2 regions of the Streptomyces sp. NPDC050448 genome follow, and region 1 is predicted to be linked to the other one. Evidence: riboswitches for the same ligand, from Rfam matches in the RefSeq annotation. Region 1 holds a riboswitch; the other holds the start of a gene.
What was found. A riboswitch is a leader RNA that binds a small molecule or an ion and turns the genes downstream of it on or off. The one in region 1 is predicted to bind cobalamin.
Positions count from the first base shown of each region.

Region 2: linked by a shared signal. The riboswitch ahead of AB0I68_RS00350 (cobalamin biosynthesis protein) and the one ahead of AB0I68_RS03610 (ribonucleoside-diphosphate reductase subunit alpha) in region 1 are both predicted to bind cobalamin.

Region 1 covers NZ_JBFAJR010000002.1:177,722-185,260, forward strand. The annotation lists gene AB0I68_RS03585 (extracellular solute-binding protein) at 1-175, opposite strand, end outside; gene AB0I68_RS03590 (GntR family transcriptional regulator) at 466-1,230, shown strand; gene AB0I68_RS03595 (carbon starvation CstA family protein) at 1,422-3,575, shown strand; gene AB0I68_RS03600 (YbdD/YjiX family protein) at 3,572-3,769, shown strand; gene AB0I68_RS03605 (GNAT family N-acetyltransferase) at 3,864-4,376, shown strand; cobalamin riboswitch at 4,420-4,551, shown strand; gene AB0I68_RS03610 (ribonucleoside-diphosphate reductase subunit alpha) at 4,708-7,095, shown strand; gene AB0I68_RS03615 (ribonucleotide-diphosphate reductase subunit beta) at 7,095-7,539, shown strand, end outside.
Region 2 covers NZ_JBFAJR010000001.1:58,506-66,044, forward strand. The annotation lists gene AB0I68_RS00330 (hypothetical protein) at 1-1,309, opposite strand, end outside; gene AB0I68_RS00335 (alpha/beta fold hydrolase) at 1,517-2,647, opposite strand; gene AB0I68_RS00340 (inorganic phosphate transporter) at 3,002-4,270, shown strand; gene AB0I68_RS00345 (hypothetical protein) at 4,299-4,520, shown strand; cobalamin riboswitch at 4,636-4,787, shown strand; gene AB0I68_RS00350 (cobalamin biosynthesis protein) at 4,826-5,785, shown strand; gene AB0I68_RS00355 (cobyric acid synthase) at 5,797-7,302, shown strand; gene AB0I68_RS00360 (putative cobaltochelatase) at 7,388-7,539, shown strand, end outside.

The sequences.
Region 1 (7,539 bases):
CCTTGTTGACCTCGTCGATCCAGGTCTTCGGCGCGGAGCCGTCCATCACCCAGACGGTGATCTCCTTGGCGCCGCCCGCGTCGGTCTTCGCCTTGTCGTCGCCGCCGTTGCCGCACGCCGCGACACCGGCCATCATGCCCGCGACACTGACCGCCGCGATGAGCTTGCGCTTCACGCCACCCTCCTCAGGGAGCTGCCTGCAACTTCCCTCGCCCGCCGCGGTGACATGCACCAAGTACTGCCCGTGGGGCCGGGATCTGATCCATATTGGTTTAGACCAGCAACCGGAGCTTGGCCTAGACCTTTAGGGGTGTCAAGGGTCTAATGAGCGGGTGATCGGTCCGTTACCGGACCGACACCTGGGGGAGGGAGGAGGCCTGTCCTCCCACCCGTGTCACGATGTGACCGCACATATCGGAGGAGCCGGTGACGGCAGCGAAACTGGAGTCGGGAAGGCGGGCGGCGATGTCCACCGAAGGGGCGACCACGGAGCCGGAAGGCGGGGCAGCCACTCGCACGGCGCGTGTGCCCAAGTACTACCGACTCAAGCGGCACTTGCTCGACATGACCGAAACGCTGCCCCCCGGCACGCCGGTGCCGCCGGAACGCACGCTCGCGGCCGAATTCGACACCTCGCGGACCACCGTGCGGCAGGCGCTGCAGGAGCTCGTCGTCGAGGGCCGGCTGGAGCGCATTCAGGGCAAAGGCACCTTTGTCGCGAAACCGAAGGTCTCCCAGCCGCTCCAACTGTCCTCGTACACGGAGGACATGCGGGCCCAGGGGCTGGAGCCCACGTCCCAGCTCCTCGACATCGGCTATGTGACGGCCGACGACACCCTGGCCGGGCTGCTCAAGATCACCACGGGAGGCCGGGTGCTGCGCATCGAGCGGCTGCGCCTCGCCAGCGGTGAGCCGATGGCCATCGAGACCACCCACCTCTCGGCCAAGCGCTTCCCCGCGCTGCGCCGCTCGCTCGCCAAGTACACCTCCCTCTACACCGCCCTCGCCGAGGTGTACGACGTACGGCTCGCGGAGGCCGAGGAGACCATCGAGACCTCCCTGGCCACCCCCCGCGAGGCAGGCCTGCTGGGCACCGACGTCGGCCTGCCGATGCTGATGCTCTCCCGGCACTCGCTGGACGCCGACGGCGAACCCGTCGAGTGGGTGCGGTCGGTGTACCGCGGCGATCGTTACAAATTCGTCGCTCGGCTCCAGCGCCCCGCCGTGTGATTCGTAGTTGACTCTCGTTCCGCTATACGGACGGGGGCTTACGTTCACCGGGCGGCCCCCGTAGATTCCCTGCGCTTACGCAGATGATCAACGAGGGGACGAAGATCATGCCGGAACCGGAAGCAACAGGTGCAGAACGCAACGCGGCGAGTCCGAGCACGGCGACGGACTCGCCTTCCGCGTCAGGGGGGATGACCCCGAAGTCGATCGCCGCCTGGGTGCTCGTCGGACTCATCGGGGCCCTCGGCTGGGGCATCCTGGCGCTCTCGCGCGGCGAGGAGATCTCGGCCGCCTGGCTGCTCGCCGCCGCGCTGGGCTCGTACGCCATCGGCTACCGCTTCTACGCGCGCTTCATCGCCGACCGGGTCCTGAAGGTCGACAAGACGCGGGCCACCCCGGCCGAACGCCTTGACAACGGTGTCGACTTCCACCCCACCGACCGCCGGGTGCTCTTCGGCCACCACTTCGCCGCGGTCGCCGGCGCCGGCCCGCTGGTCGGCCCCGTGCTCGCCGCGCAGATGGGCTATCTGCCGGGCACCATCTGGATCGTCGCGGGCGTCATCTTCGCGGGCGCCGTCCAGGACATGGTCACCCTCTTCTTCTCCACCCGTCGCGACGGGCGCTCGCTCGGCCAGATGGCCCGGGACGAGATCGGCCCCGTCGGCGGAATCGCCGCCCTGATCGCCGTGTTCGCCATCATGATCATTCTGCTGGCGGTGCTCGCACTCGTCATCGTCAACGCGCTGGCGCACTCCCCCTGGGGTGTCTTCTCCATCGGCATGACCATCCCGATCGCCCTCTTCATGGGCTTCTACCTGCGCGTGCTGCGGCCGGGCCGGGTCACGGAGATCTCCGTCATCGGCGTCGCGCTGCTGCTGCTCGCCATCGTCGCGGGCGGCTGGGTCGCCGAGTCCTCACTGGCGAGCACCTTCACCCTGGAGAAGGAGACCCTGGTCCTCTGGATGGTCGCGTACGGCTTCATCGCGTCGGTGCTGCCGGTGTGGATGCTGCTCGCGCCCCGCGACTACCTCTCCACCTTCATGAAGGTGGGCACCATCGCGCTGCTCGCCCTCGGCGTGGTCATCGCCATGCCGACCCTGAAGATGCCGGCGGTCACCGACTTCGCCGCCCGCGGGGACGGGCCGGTCTTCGCCGGGTCGATGTTCCCCTTCGTCTTCATCACCATCGCCTGCGGCGCCCTGTCCGGCTTCCACGCCCTCGTCTCCTCGGGCACCACCCCGAAGATGATCCAGAAGGAGACCCAGGTCCGGGTCATCGGCTACGGCGCCATGCTGACGGAGTCGTTCGTCGCCGTCATGGCGATCATCGCGGCCACCATCATCGAACCCGGCCTGTTCTTCGCGGTGAACTCCCCCGCCGGCGTCATCGGCGCCACGGTCGAGACCGCCTCGCAGGCCGTGACCCACTTCGGCTTCGCCGTCTCGCCCGAGTTCCTCACGCAGGCCGCCAAGGACGTCGAGGAGGCCAGCCTGCTGTCCCGTACGGGCGGCGCGCCGACCTTCGCACTCGGAATGTCGGAGATCTTCTCGTCCGTGGTCGGCGGCGCCGGGATGAAGGCGTTCTGGTACCACTTCGCGATCATGTTCGAGGCGCTGTTCATCCTGACCACCCTCGACGCGGGCACCCGCGTCGGCCGGTTCATGCTCCAGGACACCCTCGGCAACGTGCACAAGTCCTTCAAGGACATCAGCTGGAAGCCGGGCGTGTGGCTGGCGAGCGCACTCGTCGTCGGCGGCTGGGGCTACTTCCTGTGGGTCGGCATCAAGGACCCGCTGGGCGGCATCAACCAGCTGTTCCCACTGTTCGGGATCGCGAACCAGCTGCTCGCGGCGGTGGCCCTGGCCGTCTGCACCACGCTGCTGGTGAAGTCCGGGCGGCTCAAGTGGGCCTGGGTGACCGGCGTCCCGCTGGCCTGGGACGTGGCGGTCACGCTCACCGCGAGCTACCAGAAGGTCTTCTCCGACGACGTGAAGGTCGGGTTCTTCGCGCAGCGCGACAAGTACCAGGACGGCATCGACGCCGGGAAGGTGCTCAAGCCCGCGAAGAACATGGACGAGATGCACACCATCGTCACCAACGCCACGGTCGACGGCGTGCTGTCGGCGCTGTTCGCGGCGCTGATCATCATCGTGCTGCTGGACGCGGCGCGGACCTGCCTCAAGGCGGTCCGCAGCCCGGAGGCGGTCAGGCTCTCCGAGGTCCCGTGGGCCGAGTCGAAGATCATCGCCCCGGCCGGGCTCATCGCGACGGCCGAGGAGCGGGCGGAACTCGCCGCCGCCGGCCTCGACTCGGGCGGCGGCCGCGCGAAGGAGCCGGTGGCGTGAGCGGCGTCCGCGCGGCGCTGGCGAAGGCACGGTTCTTCGTACGGGAGTTCTCGGGCGAGGCGGCGTACGACCGGTACGTCGCGCACGCCCGCACGCACGACCCGGAGGCCGAGGTCCTGACCCGGCGCGCCTTCGAACGCGCCCGCACGGACGCCCGCGAGGCCAACCCCCAAGAGGGCTTCCGCTGCTGTTGACCCACCGCGAAAGGGCCCCGTCCACCCGGCGGGGCCCCGACGGTGTCTCCGACGAGAGCGCCGGGCGCCGACAGCGTCCCGCAGACTCGTCGCCATGGACATCGTGATCAGAACAGCCGTGCCCGCGGACTACGCGGAGCTCGGGGACATCACCGCCCAGGCCTATCTCGACGACGGGCTCCTGGACGCCAACGAGGACGACTCCTACGAGCGGGCGCTGCGGGACGTCGCCGGGCGGGCCGCCGATGCCGAGGTGCTCGTGGCCACCCTCGGCGGCATGCTGCTCGGCGGGGTGACCTTCGCGCCGCCCGGCAGCCGCATGGCCGACCTCGCCGGGCCCGGCGAGGCCGAGTTCCGGATGCTGACGGTGGCCCGCGCGGGCCGCGGCCGGGGCGCGGGCGAGGCCCTGGTGCGTGCCTGCATCCAGCGGGCGCGGGCCATCGAGGGCGTGACGCGCCTGGTGCTCTCGACCCAGGCCGCGAGCCCCGCCGCGCACCGGATCTACGAGCGTCTGGGCTTCGTACGGACCCCCGAACGGGACTGGTCCCCGGTCCCGACGGTGCCGTTGCTGACCTACGCATTGGAGCTGCGCGTACCCGGGCGGTAGCGGGCCGACACAACATGTGGGGGGTCGCGCATCAACGGCCCCCCACATGTATGCTCATGCTCGCTGTCGTCGCAGGGGAATCCGGTGCGAATCCGGAACTGTCCCGCAACGGTATGAAGTACACCCATTGGTGTCACCGCAAGTCCGAGGACCTGCCGACAGTGCGCCCGGCTCGACCGAACCGGGTGCCGATACGTCCGGGCCTCGCGGTTGGGCCGGTGGACGCCGTGCGGTGTGAGCGTGCCCTGCCAGGCCCTGCCCCGCGCGCGCCCGCTCGCGCCCGCACCGCAGGTGTCCCGGAGCCGAGCGAGGGAGAGCTCCCCCCGTGACCATCGCGCCTTCCGCACCGCGCGCCGAGTCCGACCCGTCCGACACCGGAATCGAGACCGGGGGACCTGGGGCCGCGCTGCTGCGTACCCTCACCGAGCTGACGGCCGACCTCCCCGACACCGACCCGGGCCGGGTCGCCGCCGCCGCGCTCCGCGGGCGCAGCGCCGCCGCCGACGAGGCCGAGCTGCGCGGGCTGGCCACGGAGGCCGCCGCCGGTCTGATCTCCGAGGACCCGGCGTACTCCCGGCTCGCCGCCCGGCTGCTGACGCTGGCCGTCGCGGAGGAAGCCGCCGGCCAGGGAGCCACCTCCTTCTCCGCCTCCGTCGCGGTCGGCCACCGCGAGGGCCTGATCGCCGACCGCACCGCCGAGTTCGTGACGCTGCACGCGAGCCGCCTGGACGCGCTGGTCGAGCACACGCTCGCCGAGGGCGCCGACGACCGCTTCGGTTTCTTCGGCCTGCGCACCCTGCACAGCCGCTACCTGCTGCGCCACCCGATCACCCGCCAGGTCATCGAGACCCCGCAGCACTTCATGCTGCGCGTGGCCTGCGGCCTCGCCGAGAACGACAGCGTCCAGGCCGTCGAGGAAGTGGCCTCGCTGTACCGGCTGATGAGCCGCCTCGACTATCTGCCGTCCTCCCCCACGCTCTTCAACTCCGGCACCCGGCACCCGCAGATGTCCTCCTGCTACCTGCTGGACTCCCCGCTGGACGAGCTCGACTCGATCTACGACCGCTACCACCAGGTCGCGCGCCTGTCGAAGCACGCCGGCGGCATCGGCCTCTCGTACTCCCGCATCCGGGCCCGCGGTTCGCTGATCCGCGGTACGAACGGCCACTCCAACGGCATCGTGCCGTTCCTGAAGACCCTCGACGCCTCCGTCGCCGCCGTGAACCAGGGCGGCCGCCGCAAGGGTGCCGCCGCCGTCTACCTGGAGACCTGGCACGCGGACATCGAGGAGTTCCTGGAGCTCCGCGACAACACCGGCGAGGACCAGCGCCGTACGCACAACCTGAACCTGGCGCACTGGGTGCCGGACGAGTTCATGCGCCGTGTGAACGCGGACGCAGACTGGTCGCTGTTCTCCCCGGCCGACGTGCCCGAGCTGGTCGACCTGTGGGGCGACGAGTTCGACGCCGCGTACCGCAAGGCCGAGGCGGACGGCCTGGCCCGCAAGACCATGCCCGCCCGCGACCTGTACGGCCGGATGATGCGCACCCTCGCGCAGACCGGCCAGGGCTGGATGACCTTCAAGGACGCGTCCAACCGCACGGCGAACCAGACCGCCGAGCCGGGCAAGGTCGTGCACTCCTCGAACCTGTGCACCGAGATCCTCGAGGTCACCAACGACGGCGAGACGGCCGTCTGCAACCTCGGCTCGGTCAACCTGGGCGCGTTCGTCCTCACCGAGACGGGTGAGATGGACTGGGAGCGGCTGGACGAGACCGTCCGCACCGCCGTGACCTTCCTCGACCGCGTCGTGGACATCAACTTCTACCCGACCGAGCAGGCCGGGCGCTCCAACTCCCGCTGGCGCCCGGTGGGCCTGGGCGCGATGGGTCTGCAGGACGTCTTCTTCAAGCTGCGCCTGCCCTTCGACTCCGCCGAGGCGAGGGCCCTCTCCACCAAGATCGCCGAGCGCATCATGCTCGCGGCGTACGAGGCCTCCTGCGACCTGGCCGAGCGCCACGGCCCGCTGCCGGCCTGGTCGCAGACCCGTACGGCCCGCGGTGTCCTGCACCCGGACCACTACGACACCGAGCGCGCCTGGCCCGAGCGCTGGGACGCCCTGCGCGCCCGCGTCGCCGAGAGCGGCATGCGCAACTCCCTGCTCCTCGCCATCGCCCCGACCGCGACGATCGCCTCGATCGCCGGCGTGTACGAGTGCATCGAGCCGCAGGTCTCCAACCTCTTCAAGCGCGAGACGCTGAGCGGTGAGTTCCTCCAGGTCAACGGCTACCTGGTGGAGGAGCTGAAGCAGCTCGGCGTGTGGGACGCCCAGACCCGCGAGGCCCTGCGCGACTCCAGCGGCTCGGTCCAGGGCTTCGGCTGGATCCCGGCCGAGGTGCGCGAGCTGTACCGCACGGCGTGGGAGATCCCGCAGCGCGGCCTGATCGACATGGCCGCGGCCCGTACGCCGTACCTCGACCAGTCGCAGTCGCTGAACCTGTTCCTGGAGACGCCGACCATCGGGAAGCTGTCCTCGATGTACGCGTACGCCTGGAAGCAGGGCCTGAAGACCACGTACTACCTGCGCTCGCGCCCGGCGACCAAGATCGCCCGCGCCGCGCAGGCGGCCACCCCCGTCGCGCTGCCGCAGGCGGTCGCGGACGCCGAGGCGCTGGCCTGCTCCCTTGAGAACCCCGAGTCCTGCGAGGCCTGCCAGTAATGAGCTCCACCGACAAGAAGAACCTGCTCGACCCTGGCTTCGAGCTGACGCTGCGTCCCATGCGCTACCCGGACTTCTACGAGCGCTACCGGGACGCGATCAAGAACACGTGGACCGTCGAGGAGGTCGACCTCCACTCGGACGTCGCCGACCTCGCGAAGCTGACGCCCGCCGAGCAGCACATGATCGGCCGCCTCGTCGCGTTCTTCGCGACGGGTGACTCGATCGTCTCGAACAACCTGGTGCTGACGCTCTACAAGCACATCAACTCCCCGGAGGCGCGCCTGTACCTGTCGCGCCAGCTGTTCGAGGAGGCCGTGCACGTCCAGTTCTATCTGACGCTGCTCGACACCTACCTGCCCGACCCGGACGACCGCGCGGCCGCCTTCGACGCGGTCGAGGAGATCCCGTCGATCCGCGAGAAGGCGCAGTTCTGCTTCAGGT
Region 2 (7,539 bases), on a different contig from region 1:
GATGGCCGACCGCGCGGACCTCGTCCAGCAGCCGCGGGACGGTGGTCCGGACGGCCGAGTCGAGGTGGCGTGCCAGCAGGTCCGCCTCGCCGTGGTCGGCGATGGCGGCCGCGGTGTCCACCCAGAGCCAGGTCGACTCCTCGGCGGTGAGCACGTCCTGGGCCTCGTCGGGATCCACCCCGTCGTGCTCGGCGAGCCAGAGCAGGGCATAGGGGCGCAGGGCGGGATCGCGGACGGCGGCGCGCACCTCGGGTTCGGCCGGGGCGCCGACCACGCGCAGGGCCTCGAAGGCGAGGCCGCGCAGCAGGGCGTCCTCGCCGCGGGCGGCGTGCAGCAGCTCGCTGACGGCGTGGCCGACGGGGCGGGCGGCGAGCCAGGCCTGGTACTCGGCGCGGGCCGGTCCCGGGGTCAGCCGGGCGCAGCCGTGCAGCATCGCGGCGGCGGACTGCTCGATGTTCCCCGCGGGGCTCTGCGCGGCGACGCAGATCTGCTCGAGCTTGACCCAGACGGCCCAGCTGCCGAGCGGGGTGAGGGCGGCCTGCGCGGGGCCGAGTGTGACGGCGTCGACGGCGGCGAGCCCGCCGAGCGCCCAGCGCAGCAGCCGGGCGAGCGGAACGGGGACCGTGTGGGGGACGGCGGCCTCCGCGACGGCGGCGGCCGCCTCGGAGCCGCTGGCTCCGGGGCCGGCCGCCGGTGCCGTGGCTGCCGTGGCTGCCGTCCCGTCAGAGGGCGAAGTCTCGCGCGCCGGGGCGTCGTAGGGGACCTCGCACCGCTCGTCGCGCAGTTCGGTGACCCGCTGGCCGAGCAGGTCCAGCAGATCCGGGACGGTCACGGGACCGGCGGACAGCTGGAGCAGGGACAGCAGTTGGGGCATCGACTCGACCACCTCGGCGACGACCGCGGGCGCGATGTCGGCGGGGGCCGGGTGGACCAGAGACCAGGCGTCGAACAGGGCGACCCAGCCGCGCAGTACGGCAGTGTCGTCGCGGTCCCAGGCGCGCAGTCGCCAGCCGGGGCGGGCGTGGCCGCCGTGCACTTCCACGAGGCCGGCGAGCCGGGCGCGGTCCCAGCCGACCCGGATCTGTCCGTGTGTCAGGTCCAGTTCACCGGCGGCCCGTTCGACATCGGCGGCGGGCAGCGCTCCCGCCGGGGCGGGCCGGCCTCCGCCGCCGGCACCGAGGTTGAGCTCGGCCCAGCGGGCGAGCCGTACGGCGTCGGCGAGCGAGGCCCGGGCCCGGTTCGCGAGTTCGCCCGTGGCCGGGGTACCCGCCGGGGGCCGGGAGGCGGGACGGGCGCGTCGGTCGGTCACCGCCTTGCGGGCCGCGGCGACGGAACGCGGGGAGACGAGTCGGAGTCTGGAGTCGCGAGCCAACTGCTCATCAGGCTTTCGGGACGTCACGGAAGCAGTCTCGCCCGTCACCGGCCGAAAGCCCAAACGGAACCAGCCATTATCGCCGGTCTCCATGGGGACATACCGGGAAATTGGCCACTCCCTGCCCCTCCGGGCACACGGCCTTCACATAAGAGGGGTCAGGAAGCGCCGCAGGGCTTCCTCATATCCGGCCGGATCAGCGTTCCACATCGCCCCGTGCGGGGCTTCGCGGACGGTCCTCAGGGCGACGAGGTCGGGGCGGGCGGCGGCGAGCCTGCGGGAGGGCTCCCAGGGGGCGAGCGTGTCGTCCGGGCCGTGGAAGATCAGGACGGGGACGCGCAGCGCCGCGGGGTCCGCCGCCGGCCCCCCGCGGTCGGCGCGCAGTCCGGCGCGCCCCTCGGCGGCCCGCACCGCGAACGGCACCAGCGCGGCCGGGGTGCGGCGGGCGGCGACGAGCGCGCGCAGGGTGGCGTGCCGGTCGAGCACCGGCGAGTCCAGCACGAGCCCGGAGATCCGGTCGGCGAGGGCCGAGCGCCCGGCGGCGTACAGGGCCATGGCCGCCCCCGTGGACCAGCCGTGCAGGACGACCCGGCGGGCGCCGTAGCGCAGGGCGTAGCGGATGGCGGCGTCCACGTCCCGCCACTCCGATTCGCCGAGGTGGCCGAGGCCGTCCGGTGAGGCCGGGGCGCCGAGGTCGCCGCGGTAGGCGAGGGCGAGGACGGGCATCTGGTGGCGGTGGAGGAAGGGCATGACCACCATCGGGTGCTCGCGGCCGGCGCCGAGCCCGTGCACGGCGATCACCCAGGTGTCGCGGGCGGCGGGCACGAACCAGGCGGGCAGCGCGCCGAGCTCGCCGGGGACGTCCACGTCGGCGTGGTCGAGCCCGAGGGCGGTGCCGGGATTGCCCTGGTGGACCTGGGGGGTGAGGGCCACCCGGGTGCCGGGGTCGAGGCTGCCGTGGGTGACGGAGAGGAGCCGGCGTACGACGGTGTCCGGGCCGTGCGCGGCTCCGTCGAGGACGGGCCCGACCACGGCGTGCACCCCCGGGGCGGCGAGCCCGTACGTACCGGGGCGCAGGGAGGCCAGCGAGCGGGTCAGCTCGATCTCCCCGGAGCCCGCGGAGTGGACGCTGAGCCGCGGCCCGCCGGGCAGGGGGCGACCGGGTTCGTGCCGCAGGGCGGCGTCGGCGGCGCAGCGGCCGGCCGCGACCGCGGCCGCGGCGGCGCCGACGAGGGTGGTCGCGACGGCCGCGGCCGTCGCTGTGGCGGTACGCACCGCTCCAGTGTCGAGGCGGCAGCCCGGGCCGGCCACTGGAGCGGAATACTCCGAATACGGCCGGGCGGGGTCGGGAAGGGATCACGAAGAGCCCCCCACAGGCCGGCCGGCGGAGTGATCTGGATCACTTCCCGAGCCCCTCCGGGGCGGACCCGGGGGCTTCCGGCCCCCTGCGGAGCCGTTCATTCACCCTGCTTTGACGTGCGTTAATCGGTATATCAGCCAAAAAAACCGGACGAAGGTCCCGATGGCACGACGGGCCAGTACACCGCTCCGCCCAAGTCAGTTCATCTTCCGTTCACTCAGGTTGCCTACGGTCGCCGAGCCACTGACGTCAAACAGAAGCCTGGGTAAATGGAGCACATAACGCTTCTCCTCGGGATCGTGATCATTACCGCTCTCGTGTTCGACTTCACGAACGGTTTCCACGACACAGCCAACGCGATGGCCACCACCATCTCGACCGGCGCCCTCAAGCCCAAGACGGCGGTGGCCATGTCCGCCGTGCTCAACCTCGTCGGCGCGTTCATGTCCGTGGAGGTCGCCAAGACGATCTCCAAGGGCCTGATCAACGAGGAGGGCATCCAGCCGGAAGTGATCTTCGCCGCGCTGGTCGGCGCGATCCTCTGGAACCTCGTCACCTGGCTGGTCGGACTCCCCTCCAGCTCGTCCCACGCCCTGATGGGCGGCCTGATCGGTGCCGCGGTCGCCTCCGCCGGCATCGGCGCGGTCAACGGCAGCGTGGTCGTCACCAAGGTGCTCATCCCCGCCGTCGCCGCCCCGATCGTGGCCGGCGTGGCCGCGATGCTGGCCGCGAAGGTCACGTACAGGCTCGGCGGCAAGGTCGGCCAGAAGACCTCCACCAAGGGCTACCGCGCCGGCCAGATCGCCTCGGCCGGTCTCGTCTCCCTCGCGCACGGCACCAATGACGCGCAGAAGACGATGGGCATCATCACCCTCGCCCTCGTCGCGGGCGGCGCCCTGGACTCCGGCGCGAACCCGCCGGTATGGGTCATCATCTCCGCCGGCATGGCCATCGCGCTGGGCACCTCCCTGGGCGGCTGGCGCATCATCCGCACCCTGGGCAGCGGTCTGACCGACCTGCAGCCGCAGCAGGGCTTCGCCGCCCAGACCTCGGCCGCCAGCGTCATCCTGGCCTCCTCCAGCCTCGGCTTCTCCCTCTCCACCACCCACGCGTGCTCCGGCGCCGTCATGGGTGCGGGCCTGGGCCGCAAGGGCGGTGTGGTCCGCTGGTCCACCGCCACCCGCATGTTCATCGCCTGGGGCCTGACCCTGCCGGCCGCCGCCGTCGTCGCCTCCGGTGCCGAGCTGGTCATGCGCACCGGTGACATCGGCGTCGCAGCCGTCGCGCTCTTCCTGATCGCCTCCTGCGTCGCCATCTGGGCCATCTCGCGCCGTCAGGTCGTCGACCACAGCAACGTCAACGACGCGCAGCCGGCCGCGGCCGAGGAGCCGGGCGTCGTCACCACGGCCATGGCCGCCGTCACCGTCCCGCCGACCATGGCCGCCGAAGCCGCCGCCGGTACGACCGCCGCGGTCACGGACGACGCCCTGAAGGCCACCATCCCGGCGGCCCCTGCGGCTCCGGCCGCCGCGGTCTGACCCCGAGAACGACAGAGGAATCCGCAGTATGAAGATCGACTGGGCAGCACTCGGCTCCGTCTTCGGGGTCAGCCTCTCCGCCACCGTCGCGCTCGTGGCCCTGTTCACGATGGGCCTGGTGGGCCTCTCCAAGCACGAGGCCGCCACCGAGCAGGGCGCCGCCGCCACCCTGGCCCGCAGCGGTGCGTACGCCTGCTTCGCGCTCGTCGCGGCAGCGGTGGCGTACGGGTTCTACCTGATCGTCGCCTGACCGGGCTCGGGCACGGCGTACGAAAGCTCCCTCCGGGTTTCCCGGGGGGAGCTTTCCCGTCCCCGTGACCTGTTCCTGTGACCTGCCTCGCCGCAGGTCAACGGCGAGTTGACGGGCCTTCGCGGTGCGTGGTGGACTGCCCGAGCCAATACGGCGGCATGGAGAGGAAGTCCGGTGCGAATCCGGCGCGGTCCCGCCACTGTCACCGGGGAGCACGCGGCACGTGCGCCCCGGGAGCCAGGAACTCCCACCGCCGGACACGTCGAACCAGGGCGCGGACCCTGAGTGAGGACATACCTGCCACCATGCGTGCCGATCGCGTCTTCGCGTACGGCGCCACGGCGGGCCTGATCGGCGACCGGATCCTCGGTGATCCGCGCCGAGGGCACCCCGTGGCCGCCTTCGGACGAGCCGCCGCCGCCGTCGAACGCGCCCTGTGGCGCGACGACCGCGCCCGGGGCCTCGTCCACACCTTCGTCTGCGCCGGGGGCGCGGCCGCCGTCGGTGCGCTGGGCGCCCGCGCCGTGCGCTCCCGGCCCGCGGCCGCCCGTATCGCCCTGACCGCAGCGGCCACCTGGGCCGTCGTCGGCGGCACCTCCCTGGGCCGCGAGGCCCGCGCCATCGGCGGCGCGCTCGCCGCCGGGGACGCCGAGGTGGCCCGCGAACGGCTGCCGCACCTGTGCGGGCGCGACCCGCAGGCCCTGGACGAGCGGCAGATGGCCCGCGCCGTCGTGGAGTCGGTCGCCGAGAACACCTCCGACGCGGTGGTCGGGGCCCTGGTGTGGGGCGCCGCAGCCGGTGTCCCCGGGCTGCTGGCGTTCCGCGCCGTGAACACCCTGGACGCGATGGTGGGCCACAAGTCGCCGCGGTACCTGCGCTACGGCTGGGCCTCGGCCCGGCTCGACGATCTCGCGGGCTGGCCGGGCGCCCGGCTGACCGCCCTGGCCGCCGTACTGGCCGGCCCCGACCGGCGGGGAGCCGTACGGGCCTGGCGTGCGGACGCCGCCAAGCACCCGAGCCCGAACGCCGGGCCCGTGGAGGCCTCGTTCGCCGGGGCGCTCGGCGTACGGCTGGGGGGCACCCTGGCGTACGGGGGGCGGGTCGAGCACCGGGCCGTGCTGAACGGCGAGGCGGGGCGGCCGGTGGAGGTCGCGGACATCGAACGGGCCGTGCGGCTGTCACGGCAGGTGACGTGGCTGGCCCTCGGGGCGTGTGTGGCACTGCGCTGTGCGGTGTCACGTCGGGCTGGGAGGGGACGCCGATGAGCGGCGGGAAGCTGGGCGGAGGACTCCTCGTCGCCGGCACGACATCGGACGCGGGCAAGAGCGTGGTCACGGCGGGCATCTGCCGCTGGCTGGCCCGGCAGGGCGTGAAGGTGGCGCCCTTCAAGGCGCAGAACATGTCGCTGAACTCGTTCGTGACGCGCGAGGGCGCCGAGATCGGGCGTGCCCAGGCGATGCAGGCGCAGGCGGCGTGCGTGGAGCCGACGGCGCTGATGAACCCGGTGCTGCTCAAGCCCGGCAGCGACCGCAGCAGCCAGGTGGTGCTGCTGGGCAAGCCGGTGGGCGAGATGAGTGCGCGCGGCTACCACGGCGGGCGCCAGGAGCAATTGCTCGGCGTCGTCACGGACTGTCTGGAGCAGCTGCGGGGCACGTATGACGCCGTGATCTGCGAGGGGGCGGGCAGTCCGGCCGAGATCAACCTGCGCCGGACCGACATCGTGAACATGGGCATCGCGCGGGCCGCGCGGTTCCCGGTGGTCGTGGTCGGGGACATCGACCGGGGCGGGGTCTTCGCCTCGTTCTTCGGTACGACGGCGCTGCTGTCGCCGCAGGACCAGTCGCTGATCGCGGGATACATGGTGAACAAGTTCCGCGGCGACGTGTCGCTGCTGGAGCCGGGCATGGAGATGCTGCGTTCCCTCACCGGGCGGGGGACGTACGGCGTCCTCCCCTTCCAGCACGGCCTGGGCATCGACGAGGAGGACGGGCTCCGGGTCTCCCTGCGGGGCGCGGTGCGCGAGTCGGTCGTGGCGCCGCCGGTCGGCGAGGACGTCCTGCGGGTCGCGGTGTGCGCGGTGCCGCTGATGTCGAACTTCACGGACGTCGACGCGCTGGCCGCGGAACCGGGCGTGGTGGTGCGGTTCGTGGACCGGGCGGAGGAGCTGGCCGACGCGGACCTGGTCGTCGTACCCGGTACGCGCGGCACGGTGAAGGCCCTGGAGTGGCTGCGCGAGCGCGGCTTGGCCGACGCCTTGGCGCGGCGGGCCGCGCAGGGCCGGCCGGTCCTGGGCATCTGCGGCGGCTTCCAGGTGCTCGGCGAGCACATCGAGGACGAGGTCGAGTCGCGGGCGGGCTCGGTGGACGGCCTCGGCCTGCTGCCGGTGCGGATCCGCTTCGAGCGGGAGAAGACCCTGGCGCGGCCGGAGGGTTCGGCGCTGGGCGAACCGGTGACGGGCTACGAGATCCACCACGGGGTGGCCGAAGTCCTCGGCGGGGAGCCGTTCCTGGACGGCTGCCGGGTCGGGTCGGTCTGGGGCACCCACTGGCACGGCTCGCTGGAGTCGGACGGCTTCCGCCGGGCGTTCCTGCGGGAGGTGGCCTCGGCCGCGGGCCGCCGGTTCGTCCCGGCGCCGGACACGTCGTTCTCCGCGCTGCGGGAAGAGCAGCTGGACCTGCTCGGCGATCTGATCGAGGAACACGCGGACACCGCCGCCCTGCTCCGCCTGATCGAGGGCGGAGCCCCGTCGGGCCTCCCCTTCCTCCCGCCGGGGGCGCCGTGACGGGCCGGGCCCCGCGGGCGGCCCGCCCCAGCCGGCCGGATCCGAACTGCCGTAGGCACATCCGTACAGAAGGAGTGAGCAACGCATGAGCACGCCCTACCCGTTCACCGCAGTGGTCGGCCAGACCGACCTGCGGCTGGCGCTCCTGCTCAACGCCGTGAGCCCAGCGGTCGGCGGCGTGCTCGTGCGCGGCGAGAAGGGCACCGCCAAGTCCACCGCCGTCCGCGCGCTGTCCGC